Regions from separate parts of the Vibrio iocasae genome, predicted to be linked through region 2. Evidence: predicted binding sites of a transcription regulator. Region 2 holds the regulator's gene; each other region holds the start of a gene.

Region 1 (4,223 bases), 1.4 Mb from region 2:
TAAATCCCGATATGGAAAGACGTTTTATGCCTGTGATAACTACCCTAAATGCAAGTTTGCTGTAAATCAGAAGCCAATAGTGGGTAATTGTGAGAAATGCGGCTTTCCACTTTTAGTTGAGAAGTCATTGGCAAGTGGAATTCGATACCAGTGTGCAGATAGAAAGTGCCACCATACACAAGAGTAGCTAATTCTTATTGAATATGGAGTAGTTGACTGGTTTTGATGGAGCAAACATACATGGGCATGGATGCCCATGTCTAAGCGAACAGGGATGTGTTCAGCGGTTTGCGGAATCAACTCCAGTCAGCCACTTTGTTTGGACAAAGGTTAGAAGTCTTCAACACTTTTCTTTAATGCAGGAAAAGCGTCTTCATCCAAAACCTCGGCCAGCTTAGTCAACTCTTCTTTAAGAAGCTCCAGAGAAGATGCAGAAACATTGATATGTCCCATCTTTCTACCCGGACGCTTATCTTTTCCATACCAGTGAACATGACAAGACTTCTGAGCTAGCACTGCTGTTGGAACAGAGTCTTCACCCAGAATATTTACCATTGAGGTAGGGCGAATCATATCTGTTCCACCAAGAGGTAGACCGCATACAGCACGTAGATGGTTTTCAAACTGACAAACCTCTGCACCCTGCTGAGTCCAGTGACCAGAGTTATGTACGCGAGGAGCTATCTCGTTAACCTGAAGCTTTCCGTCTACATCAAAGAACTCAAGCGCAAGAACACCAACGTAATCCAGTTCTTCAGCGACAGCGGTAAACATGGTTTTAGCCTGCGCCTGAAGCTCGTTGTCGATGATGGCAGTTGAAAGTGTGAGTACACCATTGGTATGAACGTTCTCCGCCAGTGGATACACTGCAACTTCACCATCTTTACCACGGGCTCCAACCAGTGATACTTCGCGATTAAAAGGTACAAACTCTTCAGCAACAATTGCCTGATTCTCAGTTTCAGCAATGCACTCAGCCATTTCAGCCCAGATAGCATCAATTTGCTCTTTATTCTTCAGGCGCCACTGGCCTTTGCCGTCATAGCCACCGAGGGTACTTTTGAGAACCATCGGAACTCCAACGTATTCTATAGCAGCATGAAAATCTTCGTAGCTGTTGATTACGTGGTATTTAGCGTTTGCTACACCAGCCTTATCCAGCAGAGCTTTCTCTAGACGACGATCACCGCCAGCCTTAATAGCTTCAGTTGTTGGTAAGAATTTACCGCTTGCTTCGCAGATAGCCAGTATATCGAGAGGAATATGCTCAAACTCTGCAGTAATCACATCTGCCTGCTCAATTGCGTTTTCCAGTCCCTGCCCAAGTACTTCCAAAGTTAACGGATGGACAGTATTTTTGCTGCGCACATCATAAGCTGAAATCTTTATATTCAGGGGAGCACCAGCAAGAGACATCATTCTTGCAAGTTGACCAGCACCTAGAACTAATACATGCATCTGAATTAGTCCTCAGCTGGGTTAGAGTTTGCCAGAACGGTTTCAGTTTGCTCAGTGCGGAAGGCTTCAACTTTTGCCATTACTTCTTCATCATGCGTACCGATAATCTGAGCGGCCAGAATACCGGCATTCGCAGCGCCAGCTTCACCGATAGCCAGAGTACCAACAGCAATACCTTTTGGCATCTGTACAATAGAAAGCAGAGAGTCCATACCTTTTAGCGCTCTTGACTGAACCGGAACCCCAAGAACAGGAAGGCTGGTAAACGCCGCTGTCATACCTGGAAGGTGTGCAGCACCGCCAGCACCTGCGATAATTACTTTAATACCACGCTCTTTTGCGCCATTAGCATAGTCAGCCAGAAGCTGAGGGGTTCTGTGTGCTGAAACTACTTTGGTTTCGTATGGCACACCAAACTGATCCAGCATATCTGCTGCCAGTTTCATTGTTGGCCAGTCTGACTTAGAACCCATGATAATTCCGACTTTCATCCTATACTCCTGCTGTAGAGATTAATTTGAGTGCAATTTGCGCGCATTATAAGGGGATTTTTGTGTAAGGAAAACGTTTGCGTGTGTTTTATTACCCTACTATTTACATAATGTAAAAAAATAGGCTTAGTCAGTTCAAATGAGAATTAGTACACTATTCGTAATAGTTATAGATAGAAACAGATTATGAGTGATTTAAAACAAGCGGTAGTAGCTTTGCAAGAAGGTGAGGTTATTGCTTACCCTACTGAAGGTGTATTTGGTGTTGGTTGTGACCCAGACAACTCTGTAGCTATTCAGAAGCTATTGAATATCAAGCAGCGCCCTGTTGAAAAGGGGCTGATTCTTATCGCGGCTAGTTATGAGCAGGTTTTGCCGTACATAGATGAATCGCAGCTTAGTCAAACTCAGTTAGATGAAATTCATGCTACCTGGCCAGGGCCCGTTACCTGGGTGATTCCTGTTAGCTCGAAAGTTACAGAGTTTGTTTCAGGTCAGTTTGATTCAGTTGCTGTGAGAGTGACCGATCACCCACTTGTGCAGGAGTTATGTTTTGCATACGGAAAGCCAATTACTTCAACCAGCGCAAATTTAACCGGGCAGCCTCCCTGCATGACTACAGAAGAAGTGATTGAGCAATTAGGTGGTACAGGAGTTGTTGTTCTAGAAGGTAAAACTGGTGGACGGGAAAAGCCTTCTGAAATCAGAGACGCAAGAACAGGAAAAATATTAAGACAAGGATAAGTATGAGCGTTGATAAGAATGCGGTAAAAAGTTTTCTTCTAGGTCTTCAGGATAGTATTTGTGAGCAAATAGAGAAAGAAGACGGAAAAGCAAAGTTTGTAGAAGATGCGTGGGAGCGAGAAGCTGGTGGCGGTGGCCGTACGCGCGTTTTGAGAGATGGTGCTATCTTCGAGCAGGGCGGTGTTAATTTTTCCCATGTGTTTGGCGATAAGATGCCAGCTTCAGCGACAGCACATAGACCTGAACTGGCAGGAAGAAAGTTCGAGGCTATGGGCGTCTCTCTGGTTATTCACCCGAATAACCCTTATGTACCAACCTCTCATGCTAACGTTCGATTCTTTATTGCAGAAAAAGAGGGTGAAGCACCTATTTGGTGGTTCGGTGGTGGCTTTGACCTGACACCTTTCTACCCTTACGAAGAAGATTGCCAGCACTGGCACGACACCGCTAAGTCTATTTGTCAGCCTTTTGGTGATGATATCTATACTGAGCACAAGGCTTGGTGTGATAAATACTTCTTCTTACCTCACCGTAACGAAACACGTGGAGTAGGTGGGCTTTTCTTTGATGACTTGAATCAATGGGAGTTTGAAAAGTGTCTCTCTTATATTCAAGCTGTTGGCGAAGGTTATACTCAGGCTTACCTACCTATCGTAGCGAAACGCAAAAACACAGAGTTTAGTGAAAGGGAGCGAGACTTTCAGCTATACCGTCGTGGTCGTTATGTTGAGTTCAACCTCGTTTATGACAGAGGAACCTTGTTTGGTCTGCAAAGCGGTGGCAGAACAGAGTCTATATTAATGTCTATGCCACCTCTTGCTAGATGGGAATATGATTACCAACCTGAACCTGGAAGCCCTGAAGAGAAGCTCTATAAAGAATTCTTGACGCCAAGAGAGTGGTAACTTGGCTTATAGTGTTGTAAATGATAGGGTCAACTGAGTTGACCCTTTTTATTTTATAGAAGTTGCAGGCAAGGAAATGGCTGGTACCCCAGATAAATATCTCGTGTTCGGTAACCCGATCTCTCAAAGTAAATCTCCGTTTATTCATACTCTGTTTGCCAGACAAACAATGCAAAACCTTGAGTACACCTCTCAGCAGCCGGAAGTCGGCGAATTTAAAGAGGCTGCTAAAGCGTTTTTTGAGAGCGGAGGAAAGGGGTGCAATATAACGGCTCCATTTAAAGAAGATGCTTTTCAGTTTGCCGACAGGCTGACAGAGCGTGCTCAGCTGGCGGGTGCAGTAAATACACTCAAGAAGCTGGATGACGGCGAGATCATAGGAGATAACACTGATGGAGAAGGTTTCGTTCAAAACTTGCTTCAGTATCAGGTTCCTCTGGAAGGCTCTCGTATTCTATTGATTGGTGCTGGTGGCGCTGCAAGAGGTGTTATAAGGCAGCTACTTGAGCACAAACCGAAAGAACTCGTCATTGCTAACCGAACTTTTGATAAGGCTCAGACGCTTGAAGAGATCTTCAAGCCATTTGGTAATGTAAAGGCGGCAACACTAGCAAGTATTAATGAA
Region 2 (4,223 bases):
GTTCGGTCGTTTGGAGCGTCAACTCTGTGACTTATCATGTTGATGATTCTTTCACGACTTAATACTGTATTCGGATAAGAAGAAAGAGCCACAAGCAGCTCATATTCGGCTTTCGTCAATTTAACCGGCTCACCATCACGAGTTAGTGCTCTTCTCTGAATATCAAACGTCCAGTCACCGAAATAGATAACATTTCCATCATCTTCATCAGAATCGTTATTTCCACCGCCTGTACGTACAAGAGAAATACGCCACAATAAGTTTTTGACACGAACCAGCAATTCTCTGAGTTCAAATGGTTTTGTAACGTAATCATCCGCCCCCATTTCCAGACCAACAATTTTATCTATGCTGTCTGTTCTGCCTGTGACTAAAATAATTCCGATATCTGATTGGCTGCGTAGTTCACGAGTTAACATCAAGCCGTCTTCACCTGGTAAATTAATGTCTAACATCACCAGATCAATATTCTCTTCAGCTAGAATCTCTCTCATCTGCTCGCCACTCTCCGCTTCGCTTACTGAATATCCTTCACTCTGAAAATACCCAACCAGCTTGCTTCGTGTAACAACATCATCTTCAACTACTAATACGTGACTACTCATGTCTACCACTTCACTCTGCCGAAAATTTCGATCAACAATTTTATCAATATGCCGACCGTATTTTATTCATAACTTTTCATAATTCTAGCGAATAATAGGAATTCTGCCCAAAAGTTCGGAATTTATTGACCCAACGCAACTCTCTGACTTGCGGTTAATTTTCCTTAATAAACTGTCATTTTTTTTCATTTCAATAGTTAGTTTTATTAATATTTTTTGTTTACACTTATAGGAAATAACTATGTCTCAGGAACCCTGCAATGGAAGAAACAAAAGCATTTAACGAAAAGCGCGCTGAAATTTACTGGTGGCTTTCAAGCCTGTTCGCTAAAGAGCTGACAGAACAAGAACTCGAAGCTTACCAATCTACCGAAATCCGATCTTTTCTGACCGGGCTAGGTGAAAACGAAGCACTTAAAGAATCGATTGATAAAGTTGTCGATGCTTTAAACCGACTACAAACACGTGAAGATGCCCAGCTAGAATTGGCTGCGGATTTCTGCGAGCTGTTTTTAACATCAGATAAAAATGCCGCACTGCCCTATGCTTCTATGTATATTGGAGAGTCAGGATTACTTAATGATAAACCGGCTCAGGAAATGGCTGCTCTGATGGAAGAAAAAGGCATCGCCATCAAAGAAGGCTTGAATGAACCAGCCGATCATATAGCGCTAGAGCTGGATTTCCTGGGCAACATGATTATTCGCTCTAACGAGTTAGAAAAACTTGAGCATATTGAAGAGGCCTTATTGGACCAGAAAGCATTTATCGAAAAATATATGCTAAGTTGGTTCCCTCAATTTAAAGATAAGTGCGTTCAACATGATGATTTCGGTTTCTATGCAGGTATCGCGGCTCTTCTTGTAGACTTCTGTCAGCTAGATTGCTCTTACCTTGCTGGTGAGTAAATAATAATATTTGTGACAACGCCCTATATAAGGGCGTTGTTTCTGTTTGCATTTACGTCTAAAATCAGGCCGCAATCGATAAAATTATGAATATTTCTGTAAACCGCTTTTTCAAGCGGTTTTTTGTGTTTTATCACAAACAGAGAAACTGCTGATAAACTTATTTATAGTAGAAGAAAAAACAGCAGTTCAGATAGGACAAATATATGGCCACTATTAAAGATGTCGCACGCTTAGCCGGTGTTTCAACCACAACAGTATCTCATGTTATTAATAAGACTCGCTTTGTTGCTGAAGCTACTCAAGAAAGAGTAATGGAGGCGGTAAAAGAGTTAAATTACGCCCCAAGTGCTGTGGCCCGAAGTCTGAAATGCAATACAACCCGAACAGTAGGTATGTTGGTGACACAGTCAACAAACCCGTTTCTGGCAGAAGTCATCGACGGCTTCGAGAGTTACTGTTACAGGCAGGGTTACACACTCATCCTGTGTAACACAGGCGGTATCTATGAAAAGCAACGAGACTACGTTCGATTCCTTGCAGAAAAGCGTGTAGACGGCATCTTTGTACTTTGCTCTGATTTGACAACTGAGCTACAGGAAATGCTGGAGAGCCATACTGACATCCCTAAAGTGATCATGGACTGGGGTGATTGGGAAAATCAGTCAGATAAAATCATTGATAACTCTGAAGAAGGTGGGTATCTGGCGACCAAATACTTACTTGAACGTGGGCACGAAAAAATCTTCTGCCTGTCAGGACACCTGGACAAAACACTTTGTATTGAACGTATCGAAGGCTACAAACGCGCACTACAAGAGTTCGATATCGAGTTCAATCAAGAGAATATTCTTGAAGGTAACTTTGAGTGTGACATGGCCGTTGAAGCTGCGGATAGAATTCTTGAGCTCGATGAAAAACCAACAGCTGTATTCTGCTTCAATGACATCATGGCTCTAGGCCTGATGAGCCGTCTACAGGAGAAAGGAATGCGAATCCCTGAAGACATCTCTGTTATTGGATATGACAATATTGACCTAGCAGCTTATTTCTCGCCACCATTGACCACTGTTCACCAGCCAAAACGACGTGTTGGTAAAACAGCGTTCGAAATTCTGCTGGAAAGAATCAAAAACAAAGAGCACGAACGTCGCGTTTTTGAGATGCACCCGGAAATCATCTCACGTAAGAGCGTTAAAGAGCTAAACTAGTCTGATAAACTATTAAAGCTTGCGGCTACTAACTACTATTGAGTGGTTAGTAGTACACAATCATTTGTATATCATACGGCATAAGATTTGGAACCAATATCACACCGGATAATTTAATCCGTGATCTTTATCCAAATCACGCCTATATTTATAACGTCACGACCAGGGCAAACCATTCGAAAGAATGGGACGCAAAGCCACCGGCCTTAATCTGAAGAGGTATCGTATTGATATTTCTATACTCAGAATGGCAGCGGGGCTGCCGAAGGCAAATTAGCAACGTAGAGCAGATACTTTACGAGTTTCTGACAACAGATCACACAGATTTGCTAATTTCTCGGTATCAAATTGGTTGAAGCAATTTTTAACCCGAGACAGACGCAATGGATAAACCAGTACTAAAAGACTCATTGAAACTTTTCGAGCAATTTGGCCAAGTCAAATCTCGGTCTATGTTCGGTGGGTTTGGCATTTTCGTAGACGAAGCAATGTTTGCTCTCGTCGTTAATGACTCTCTTCATATTCGTTCTAGCGACTCCACTATCGAAGAGTTTAAATCATCCGGTTATGAACCTTACGTTTATAAAAAACGTGGGTTCCCTGTGGTTACCAAGTACTTCGCACTACCTGACAACATTTGGGAAAACACGGACGATATTCTTACTCTCGCAAAACACGCTCTAGAGCTAGCTAAAGAAGAAAAAGCGGTTCAGGCAGAAGAGAAACCGACTCGCCTTAAAGATCTACCTAACCTTAGGCTTGGTACAGAACGCATGCTTAAGAAAGCAGGTATCGCTTCTGTTTCAGACCTGAAGCAAGCAGGTTCTGTAGGCGCTTACAAAGCGATTAAAGAGACCAACTCCGGAGTTAGCCTGGAACTGCTGTGGGCTCTCGAAGGCGCACTAAACGGCACTCACTGGTCGGTGATATCGAAGGAACGACGCGAAGAGTTAATAAAACGACTCGACTAAGCTTTATCAAGATATTTCAATTAAAAACCGCTTTGAATCTCATAGCGGTTTTTTTGTATTTAAAATTCTTTGTGAAGTGTGAAATTATTTTCTTACTGAGCCTGTCTTATACTGTAACTACATGACTATCGGATATTTTAATATGAACAAAAAGCTGATTATCGGAATTCTGCTTGTTGCTACTATCGTGATTCTTGCGACGCAATTTGGACAGTATCTGACATTAGAAAATGCGAAAGCACAACAAGCTGCGTTAACCAGCACAATTAACGATAACAAACTGGTTTCTGCTCTAATCTACTTCTTTGCCTATGTGCTCATTACAGCTTTCTCCATTCCGGGAGCTGCTGTGGTTACCTTACTTGGTGCTGCCCTATTTGGTTTTTCTCTAAGTCTCTTGTTAGTTTCATTTGCTAGCTCGATAGGCGCGACGCTGGCATTCCTAAGTAGCCGTTACCTTTTACGTGACTGGGTACAAAGTAAATTTGGTTCAAAACTCAATGCGATTAACCAGGGCGTTGAAAAGGA
Region 3 (4,223 bases), on a different replicon from region 2:
GTTAGATACGACGCAGTAGCTAACGCCTTGTCTATCCAGTTCGTCGAGCACTTCTACAACCCCGTCTATAGGTTTAAGCCCTTTCTCAAACTGCTTTTCCAGCTCTTGTCTGTATAAAGGCTCCAAAGTATCAACGGATACCTTCATCCCTAGTCTATCTTTTGCTGCGCTTAACATATCCGCTAACTTGCCACCTTGAAAGTGAGCTAGAAAGTCGGACTGTGAGGTATTTAAACCAAACCGATTGAACACATTAGACAGCGCCTGACAGCAGAGTTTTTCGCTGTCTACCAGAACACCATCACAATCAAAAATGACACAGTTTACTTTTTTATTTTGATTCATACCTACCCCACAACTGCCTGAGCTCTTATGCTCATAAGGCAGTATTTCATTCAGAGGTAAATATAAAAGAGGGAGAGATCTAATCTGATAGTTTAAACGTGAGGAAATCTTTAAATTCGTATGTGGATCACTTTTCGTAATTGCAGAACCAGATATCTGTATGTTTCGTGTCCAGTTCTAATAACTGTGCCAGTTGACTAGCTACATCCTGATAACTAAGCAGTTTATTTTCAGGGGCAATCGCTATATCTGAGACTAAAAACTGAGTACCTTCACAACTCACAATGGCTGCAAAGACAGGCTTCTGACCGATAAAACCGAGATAAAGGTCATGTTCATTCGATAAAATTATTTGAGCAAAAAATTCTAAAACCCAGGCACTTTCATCGCCTTGAAACTGGGTAGACTGTAACTGAGCGAAAATCACGGTGAGTCGATGAAAGTCTGCTTTATGTATCTCTAAGCCTTCGACACTGGACTCGGAGCAAGCAGTAAGCTGCTTGTAAATACAAGACTCTTCCGCCTTTTGATATAGCTCCCTGCCTTTTATGCTCTCAGCAGTTGGGAAATCAACCTCTACCTGACTAGCAAGCCATTTATTCTTTTTGCTGACCAGTCCCTTTATCTCTTCCATCCGTTATCTCAACTATTAATTCCAAATATCACATACAGCGGCTGTGCAAACACTTGATGCCGGTGATGAACTGCATCCACCTAACGCACACATTAGCAGAGCAATTGCTAAGATTCTCATAACACTTCTCCTGATTGACTCTCACCACTTTAGCAAGCGAGTATACCTTACTTTAAGCAGAATATATGCCATTCGACAGACGAATAGCTTCGACAACTGAGATACCTACCCAGGATAGGTCACTCTTGATTCCTAAAATATATGCCGTCGTTAATCTTGAAAAAATCGCTTTTCGCCAATATGTTAAAAGAGTACATCATACATGAGAGCAAACTATGTTAAAAAAAATCCTGACCGCTGCTGCTATCACATTAGCACTGACAGCTTGTAGTGACGATGAAGTTGGTGATGTTTCTTTAGGTGCCTTCACACTTACCGATATCAAACTTAATAAGCTCACCGACCCAATAGTGACTGGTGTAACCTGCCACATTGCTTCTATCGAAACGGATTTTAGCTTGTCCGACCCAAGTGACAGTTCTATTGCCTGTCGTCAGACTGGTGATATTACACCAGAGATGATTGCGCAGATTGACCGCTCTAAGTCGGGAGAAGTTGTATTTAAGAAGTCAAAAAGTATCTTCTTTAAGAATATGAAAATAAGAAGAATATTTGACCCAGAGAATCAAACACTAATGTACCTCGCTTACTCCACCAAAGAGACGTCAGGCAGCTTCAAGCACAGCTTGTCTACCGTGCCTCTTTGGGGAACCGAAGCCTATCAGGAACAAGTTAGCAACACTGAAAAATAAACTTCTATATCATTACCATCCGAAATATCATTTTCGGATGGTATTTCTCTCGCTTTATATATCCAAGATCCCTCAGCTAAAAATTTTCCAATCGTGTAAAATGCCCGACACAGATACCTACCAAATTTGCTTTACAAAGCATTTTTGCACGGTATTATGCCCGCGCAAACGTTTTCGTAAAGCATTTAGAGGTAGTTTATGCTAAGTGATATCCAGATTTGTAGAAATACAAAACTTAGGCCTATAAAGGAAGTAGGTCGTCAATTTGGTTTGAAGGATGACGAGTTTATTTCCTATGGGGAGAGCAAAGCAAAAGTATCTCTAAAGAGCATTAACAGACTCAAAGAGAATCGGGAAGGCAAACTCATTCTGGTTACCGCTATTACCCCAACTCCTCTTGGTGAAGGCAAAACGGTAACAACCATCGGTCTGGCTCAAGGGCTATCAAAAATTAATAAGTCTGTAGCAGCCTGTATTCGACAACCATCTATGGGTCCGGTTTTTGGGGTAAAAGGCGGCGCGGCAGGTGGTGGCTACAGCCAGGTCGCTCCGATGGAAGAGCTTAATCTTCACCTTACCGGAGATATTCACGCAGTTACCGCTGCACATAACTTAGCTGCTGCTGCGATTGATGCTCGAATCTACCATGAACAACGTCATGGTTACGAAACCTTCACAACAAAGACTGATCTGCCAGCGTTAAAAATCGATCCTGAAAATGTCGTCTGGCGACGAGTGATGGATCATAATGACCGAGCACTTCGAATGATTACCGTTGGTAACAACGAAGATGGCAAAACCATCAACGGTTTTCAGCGCAATGATGGTTTCGATATCTCTGCTGCATCTGAGCTGATGGCGATTCTCGCGCTTGCTTCTGATCTTAAAGATCTGCGCAAACGAATCGGTGAGGTTGTACTGGCATACAATATCGATGGCCTTCCTGTGACAGCCGAAGATCTGAAAGTTGCTGGGGCGATGGCAGTATCCATGAAAGAAGCCATTGAACCAACTCTTATGCAAACACTGGAAGGTGTTCCAACACTTATCCATGCTGGTCCTTTTGCAAACATCGCCCACGGAAACTCTTCTATTATTGCAGACAATATCGCGCTTAAGTTGACTGACTTTACCGTAACTGAAGCGGGTTTTGGTTCTGATATGGGGTTTGAGAAAGCCTGTAATATCAAATCATCAGTATCAGATAAAACCCCTGATTGTGCAGTAATCGTTGCGACTTTAAGAGGTTTAAAAGCGAACTCTGGTCTCTATGATTTAAGACCAGGTCAAGCACTACCCGACTCTATTTTCGAACCAGATTCAGCAGCGCTTGATAAAGGGTTTGAAAACCTGCAATGGCACATAGAAAACGTAACAAGATATGGTATCCCTGCGGTTGTCGCTATTAATCGTTTCCCACAGGATACGGACGAAGAACTGGCACGGTTACTACAGAAAATTAATGCTCTTTCGCTCCCGGTTACAGCAGCAATCAGCGATGCCTTCACCGATGGCGGTGCGGGTGCAATTGAGTTGGCCGAGAAAGTGGTTGAAGCTACAAGTTCGACAACGGCATTTAAACCGCTCTATACAAAAGAACAATCTCTGGAAGAGAAGCTTATGTCTGTCGCAGAGGTGGGGTATGGAGCGAGAACCGTAAACCTTTCTGATATAGCCAAACAGCAACTGTCTAAATACACAGAACTGGGATACAGCAACTTAAACATCTGTATGGCGAAAACACCACTTTCAATATCGACGAACCCATCTGTAAAAGGGGCTCCCAAAGATTTTGATATTGATATACGAGAATTGAAGTTATGTGCAGGTGCCGGTTTTATCTACGCATTAACGGGTAATGTGTTAACCATGCCAGGGCTTCCTGAGAAGCCTGCATTTATGAATCTGGATATTTGTGAAGATGGTGAAATCGTCGGTTTAAGCTGAGGTTTATCCCGACACTAGGGTCTGTTGACCTTAATTATTCGCCAAAATAAAAGAAAGTTCTACCCGGCGATTGCAAGCTTTACCTGATGTTGTTTTATTGGTACAACGGGGCTTGTAGTCGCTGTAGCCACGGGTAAAAATGGCTCCAGGCATCACATCCTGTTTCATCAGCTCATCTTTGACCTTGAGCGCCCTCTTTTGGGAAAGGCGCTCATTTATGGCCGCGCTCCCGGTATTATCGGTATGCCCTTCAATAACCACATCTAAATTTGGCATTCGCGCCACGTAATAACCCAGCTGACTCAGCCATTGCTGCGAATCCCAGGACACATTATCTGAGCCGGTATTAAACTGAACTTTTTTTCTTAGCTTAATTACCAAGTGGTCACCCGGCAGTATTTCATGCTCGATGCCGAGTTGAGACAAGTAATAAGAGAACGCATCGAGTGAATCACTCTTACGCACTCCATACGGCCCTTCAACCA
Region 4 (4,223 bases), 600 kb from region 2:
TACTGCAAGACACGGTCGTCCACCTGAACAAGTATTAGAAATTCTTTAAATTAGGCAGGACTATTAATGGTTGAAGTAGAAAAGGAATCTTCTCGCACCCAACAATTTCGCTATTTCGCATTAGTCAGTTATCTGGGCTTACTATGTTGGGTTCTGCTGTGGCAGGCTTATGTATCCCCTCATCCACATATCAACCCGTTAACTGCAGCGATAGGCTGGTGCATTCCGTTGTTACTCCCTCTTAGAGGAATACTAGCAGGAAAACCCTACACACACGCATGGGCAAACTTTGTCTTAATGCTCTACTTTCTCCATGCATTGACCATCATTTATGTTGATCAAGGAGAGAGGTGGTTAGCTGCCGTCGAGTTAGTACTTACTTTTGCTGCTTTTATTGGGAATATATTTTATGCCAAGTTCAAAGGCCGGGAGTTGGGATTAAAGCTACCTAAACTTTCGGAAGTAGAAAAGCAGGAAAAAAAGAAATTTGGTCAAAAATAAGAAAAGAGCCATTCGGCTCTTTTCTTTTATCTGCTTAACCAATCCATTCAAACTGAAGCGGTTCAACGGTTTCTTCTGCGGGGGCGGTTATTGCCTCATCACCAGGCTCTGAATCTTCCACTGAAGGGATGCTTTCAGACTCTTCAATAATAACGGGGGCTGTATCCTCACCTTCTACCTGAACTATAGCATCTTCTGTTACCGATTCTGACTCAGTTGCTTCAGGCTCAAGAGTAACCACATCAGAGTCATTCACATCCAGTGCCGGCGCTTCCTCTAGAGGCTCCTGTTCAGCTTTAACCACTGATAACGTCTGCAGTACTTCATGTTCAAACTCAGCCTCAGAGGAAAGCAGGTGAACGTTGAAGCTGATTTTATCACCCACAATAGTATGCACATCTACTGTAGCAACACTCTGTAACTGTTTTAGTTTCCGCTCTAGGTTGAAGAATGTGTCAGCCTCACGAATACCTGAAAATTCAACCGGAATCGACCCTGATGATTCACCAACATTTTTAATTGAGCTCTTCTGAGCAAAGTAATTCGCTACGTCATCAATAACCCTTTCCAGAGCTTCCGCTGATGGACCGCTTTCGTTTCCGCTTAAAGGCTGCAAAGAAATCGTAGTTAGCTTGTCTGGCTTAGAATCATAAAGTGTCCATCGGATATGATCCCGATTACCAAGATTCTGTACTCGCATCACCAATACTGCATCGACAGGATAACGTGCACTCGCGGTACTAAGTGGTTCCAGAAACCCACCCCAAATATCCGTTGGAGATATCGCTGTCACATCCTCAAAATCGCCAACAGGAACCAGAATAGGTAATCCTCGTAGCGCGGAGAAATAGCGAAGTTGGTTTACTAAAGGGCTACCAGAATGTTCCCAAAGGATGTCTCGACCGTAACGACCCTCTTCCACGACCCACACAGCGACATTGGCACGTTCATCTGACCAGTAAGGCAGTTGAGCCTGATTTAGCAGTGATTGCACCTGAGGTGGGTTGAAAACCATTTTAAGTGTTTGGTTTCCGGCAAGGTCGCCATAACCTATCTGGGATAAATAACTCGACGCATTTCTACTAATCGCCTTTTTAATCACTTCATGATTAATTGAGTTTTTATCTCCGGATGCTCTAATCACAACTTGCTGTAAACCTTCAGAGCGAGCTTTTCTCTCTGGGTCATCATTTTCTGTATCCAGTAGTACTTCGGCACTAAAAACATCGACTTTCGTCAATGCATGAGCAGGAAACACCAAAACAGCCAGCATCAATAAAGTGAAAAAGCGCATATTGCCTCTAAGCGAATAATAAAGTTGATACGATGATAAGCAACTCTCGATTAGTGAGCAAGGCAATACCCATAGTATTGGTCAGATTTTGATTTGAGCTTGATCGGATAAATCATTTAACTTAGTTATATTTTTTTTACTTCCATCACAATTTTTTTGATCTAGACACTAAAGCAAACGTTTGCGAGGTGATAGAATCCCGCGAATTTTGTTTTACTGCTAACGGGATGATGATAATGACCAACATAATTCAAGGTGCTCAGATGCTGTTTGTCGCATTTGGTGCTCTGGTTCTGGTTCCACTACTGACGGGGCTCGATCCTAACGTCGCTCTATTTGGCGCTGGTGTGGGAACCCTTTTATTTCAATTTATTACCCGCCGTTCTGTTCCTATCTTCCTCGCTTCTTCTTTCGCATTTATTGCTCCAATCATGTATGGCGTACAAACCTGGGGAATTGGCGGTACAATGGGTGGCCTTATGGCAGCGGGTGCTGTTTACGTGGCTCTTGGTGCTGTCATCAAAGCAAAAGGTGTTGCGATTATTCATAAGTTGCTTCCACCTGTTGTCGTAGGCCCAGTAATCATCGTAATCGGTCTTGGCCTGGCACCTGTTGCTGTAAATATGGCTTTAGGTAAAACTGGCGATGGTGCGGTACAGCTTATTGATGGCGACCTGGCACTATGGATTTCATGTGCATCTCTATTAACAACGATTGCTATCAGCGTATTTGCGAAAGGCTTCCTGAAGCTACTTCCTATCGTTGGCGGTATCGCTGTTGGTTATACCATGAGCCTTTTCATGGGCATTGTTGACTTTACTCCGGTCGCTCAGGCTTCATGGCTGGCAATGCCAAACTTCACCATGCCTGAGTTCAATATCAACGCTATTCTGTTCATGATTCCTGTAGCGATTGCTCCAGCCGTAGAACACGTTGGCGATATGCTGGCTATCTCTCAGGTTACCGGTAAAGACTATCTGAAAAAACCTGGACTGCACCGCACTATTACTGGTGACGGGGTAGCAACAATGGCCGCTTCTTTGGTAGGTGCTCCACCAAACACAACTTATAGTGAAGTAACAGGTGCAGTAATGCTAACTAAGGCATTTAACCCTGTCATCATGACCTGGGCTGCAGTAACCGCTATTGTTCTGGCTCTTGTGGCTAAACTAGGTGCGATTCTACAAACTATCCCTGTTCCTGTGATGGGCGGCATCATGATTCTTCTGTTCGGCTCTATTGCGACAGTGGGTCTTAACACGCTAATCAAGAACAATGTTGACCTACACAAAGCACGCAACCTTGCAATTGTAGCAGTAACACTTGTGTTTGGTATTGGCGGTATGGCTTTCGGTATTGGCGAATTCAGCCTTCAGGGTGTGAGCCTTTGCGGTATCGTTGCTATCGTTCTTAACCTTATCCTTCCTCACGACCTTGGCGAATCTCACGTAGTAGATAACGCACAAATGGAAGAAGATAACGCATAAAACATGCTTAAATAAAAAGAGGGCTTGTTCAAATGAACAAGCCCTCTTTTTTTACTCTGTAATGCCTACCCAACAACATTAATGTTTAAAATAAACAACCGTCTATACGCTACATAAAGTTAGGTATGCATTCCAACGCAGAGCATTGGAACGAGGAAATTTATCGATCGATAAATACGCAATAATTGAAATTTACTAAGTCAGTTTGCGTTAGTTCAAGGATAAGGCGCGGAGTTTACGATAGTAAATGAGCACCTTAGACGCAGAAATCACACAAACTGAAGACGTAAATTTCAATTATTTATTTGGTGCCAAAAATCTTATCACCCGCATCCCCTAGACCAGGTACGATGTAACCCTTGTCGTTCAGCCTCTCATCAATTGCTGCTGTGTATAGCTCTACATCTGGGTGTGCTTTTTCTAGCGCTTCAATACCTTCTGGAGCAGATACAAGTACAAGTACTTTAATGTGCTGACAGCCTTTCTCTTTCAATAGGTCGATTGTTGCGATCATTGAGCCACCTGTTGCCAACATTGGGTCAACAACCAGAGCAATACGCTCATCGATGTTTGATGCTAGCTTATTGAAGTATGGTACTGGCTCTAGTGTTTCTTCATCACGGTATACACCAACAACACTGATACGCGCACTTGGGATGTGCTCAAGTACACCATCCATCATACCCAGGCCTGCACGTAGAATTGGCACTACGGTTACTTTTTTACCTTTAATTTGATCCACTTCAACAGGACCATTCCAGCCAGTGATAGTTACTTTTTCTGTTTCGAAATCTGATGTCGCTTCGTAAGTCAAAAGGCTACCCACTTCTGTCGCTAACTCACGAAAACGCTTAGTACTAATGTCTCCTTCACGCATTAGACCAACTTTGTGTTTAACTAGCGGGTGCATCACTTCAACAACTTTCATTTTTCTCTCCGGC

The links. Region 2 encodes PurR, which represses purine synthesis genes. Its sites were predicted from a motif close to TNANGNAAACGTTTNCNTNA; they were not measured.
Region 1: a site for PurR is predicted at 2,015-2,034, ahead of purE (5-(carboxyamino)imidazole ribonucleotide mutase). Genes of this name have one in related genera too.
Region 3: a site for PurR is predicted at 1,952-1,971, ahead of SNR28_RS02800 (formate--tetrahydrofolate ligase). Genes of this name have one in related genera too.
Region 4: a site for PurR is predicted at 1,965-1,984, ahead of SNR28_RS22555 (uracil-xanthine permease family protein). Genes of this name have one in related genera too.

What each region holds. Positions count from the first base shown of each region.
Region 1 covers NZ_CP145311.1:3,609,051-3,613,273, reverse strand. Annotated here, with positions in the region: gene SNR28_RS26515 (type I DNA topoisomerase) at 1-187, shown strand, start outside; gene SNR28_RS26510 (5-(carboxyamino)imidazole ribonucleotide synthase) at 331-1,458, opposite strand; gene purE (5-(carboxyamino)imidazole ribonucleotide mutase) at 1,464-1,949, opposite strand; gene SNR28_RS26500 (L-threonylcarbamoyladenylate synthase) at 2,136-2,693, shown strand; gene hemF (oxygen-dependent coproporphyrinogen oxidase) at 2,696-3,598, shown strand; gene aroE (shikimate dehydrogenase) at 3,675-4,223, shown strand, end outside.
Region 2 covers NZ_CP145311.1:2,183,957-2,188,179, forward strand. Annotated here, with positions in the region: gene torR (two-component system response regulator TorR) at 1-605, opposite strand, end outside; gene torD (molecular chaperone TorD) at 866-1,513, shown strand; gene purR (HTH-type transcriptional repressor PurR) at 1,720-2,724, shown strand; cyclic di-GMP riboswitch class I at 2,881-2,991, shown strand; gene SNR28_RS19655 (TfoX/Sxy family DNA transformation protein) at 3,108-3,695, shown strand; gene SNR28_RS19660 (TVP38/TMEM64 family protein) at 3,838-4,223, shown strand, end outside.
Region 3 covers NZ_CP145310.1:614,052-618,274, reverse strand. Annotated here, with positions in the region: gene SNR28_RS02815 (HAD-IA family hydrolase) at 1-345, opposite strand, end outside; gene SNR28_RS02810 (flavodoxin) at 473-979, opposite strand; gene SNR28_RS02805 (CreA family protein) at 1,315-1,791, shown strand; gene SNR28_RS02800 (formate--tetrahydrofolate ligase) at 1,990-3,738, shown strand; gene SNR28_RS02795 (OmpA family protein) at 3,769-4,223, opposite strand, start outside.
Region 4 covers NZ_CP145311.1:2,780,269-2,784,491, forward strand. Annotated here, with positions in the region: gene arsC (arsenate reductase (glutaredoxin)) at 1-49, shown strand, start outside; gene SNR28_RS22545 (DUF2069 domain-containing protein) at 67-501, shown strand; gene SNR28_RS22550 (DUF2066 domain-containing protein) at 536-1,795, opposite strand; gene SNR28_RS22555 (uracil-xanthine permease family protein) at 2,032-3,282, shown strand; gene upp (uracil phosphoribosyltransferase) at 3,584-4,210, opposite strand.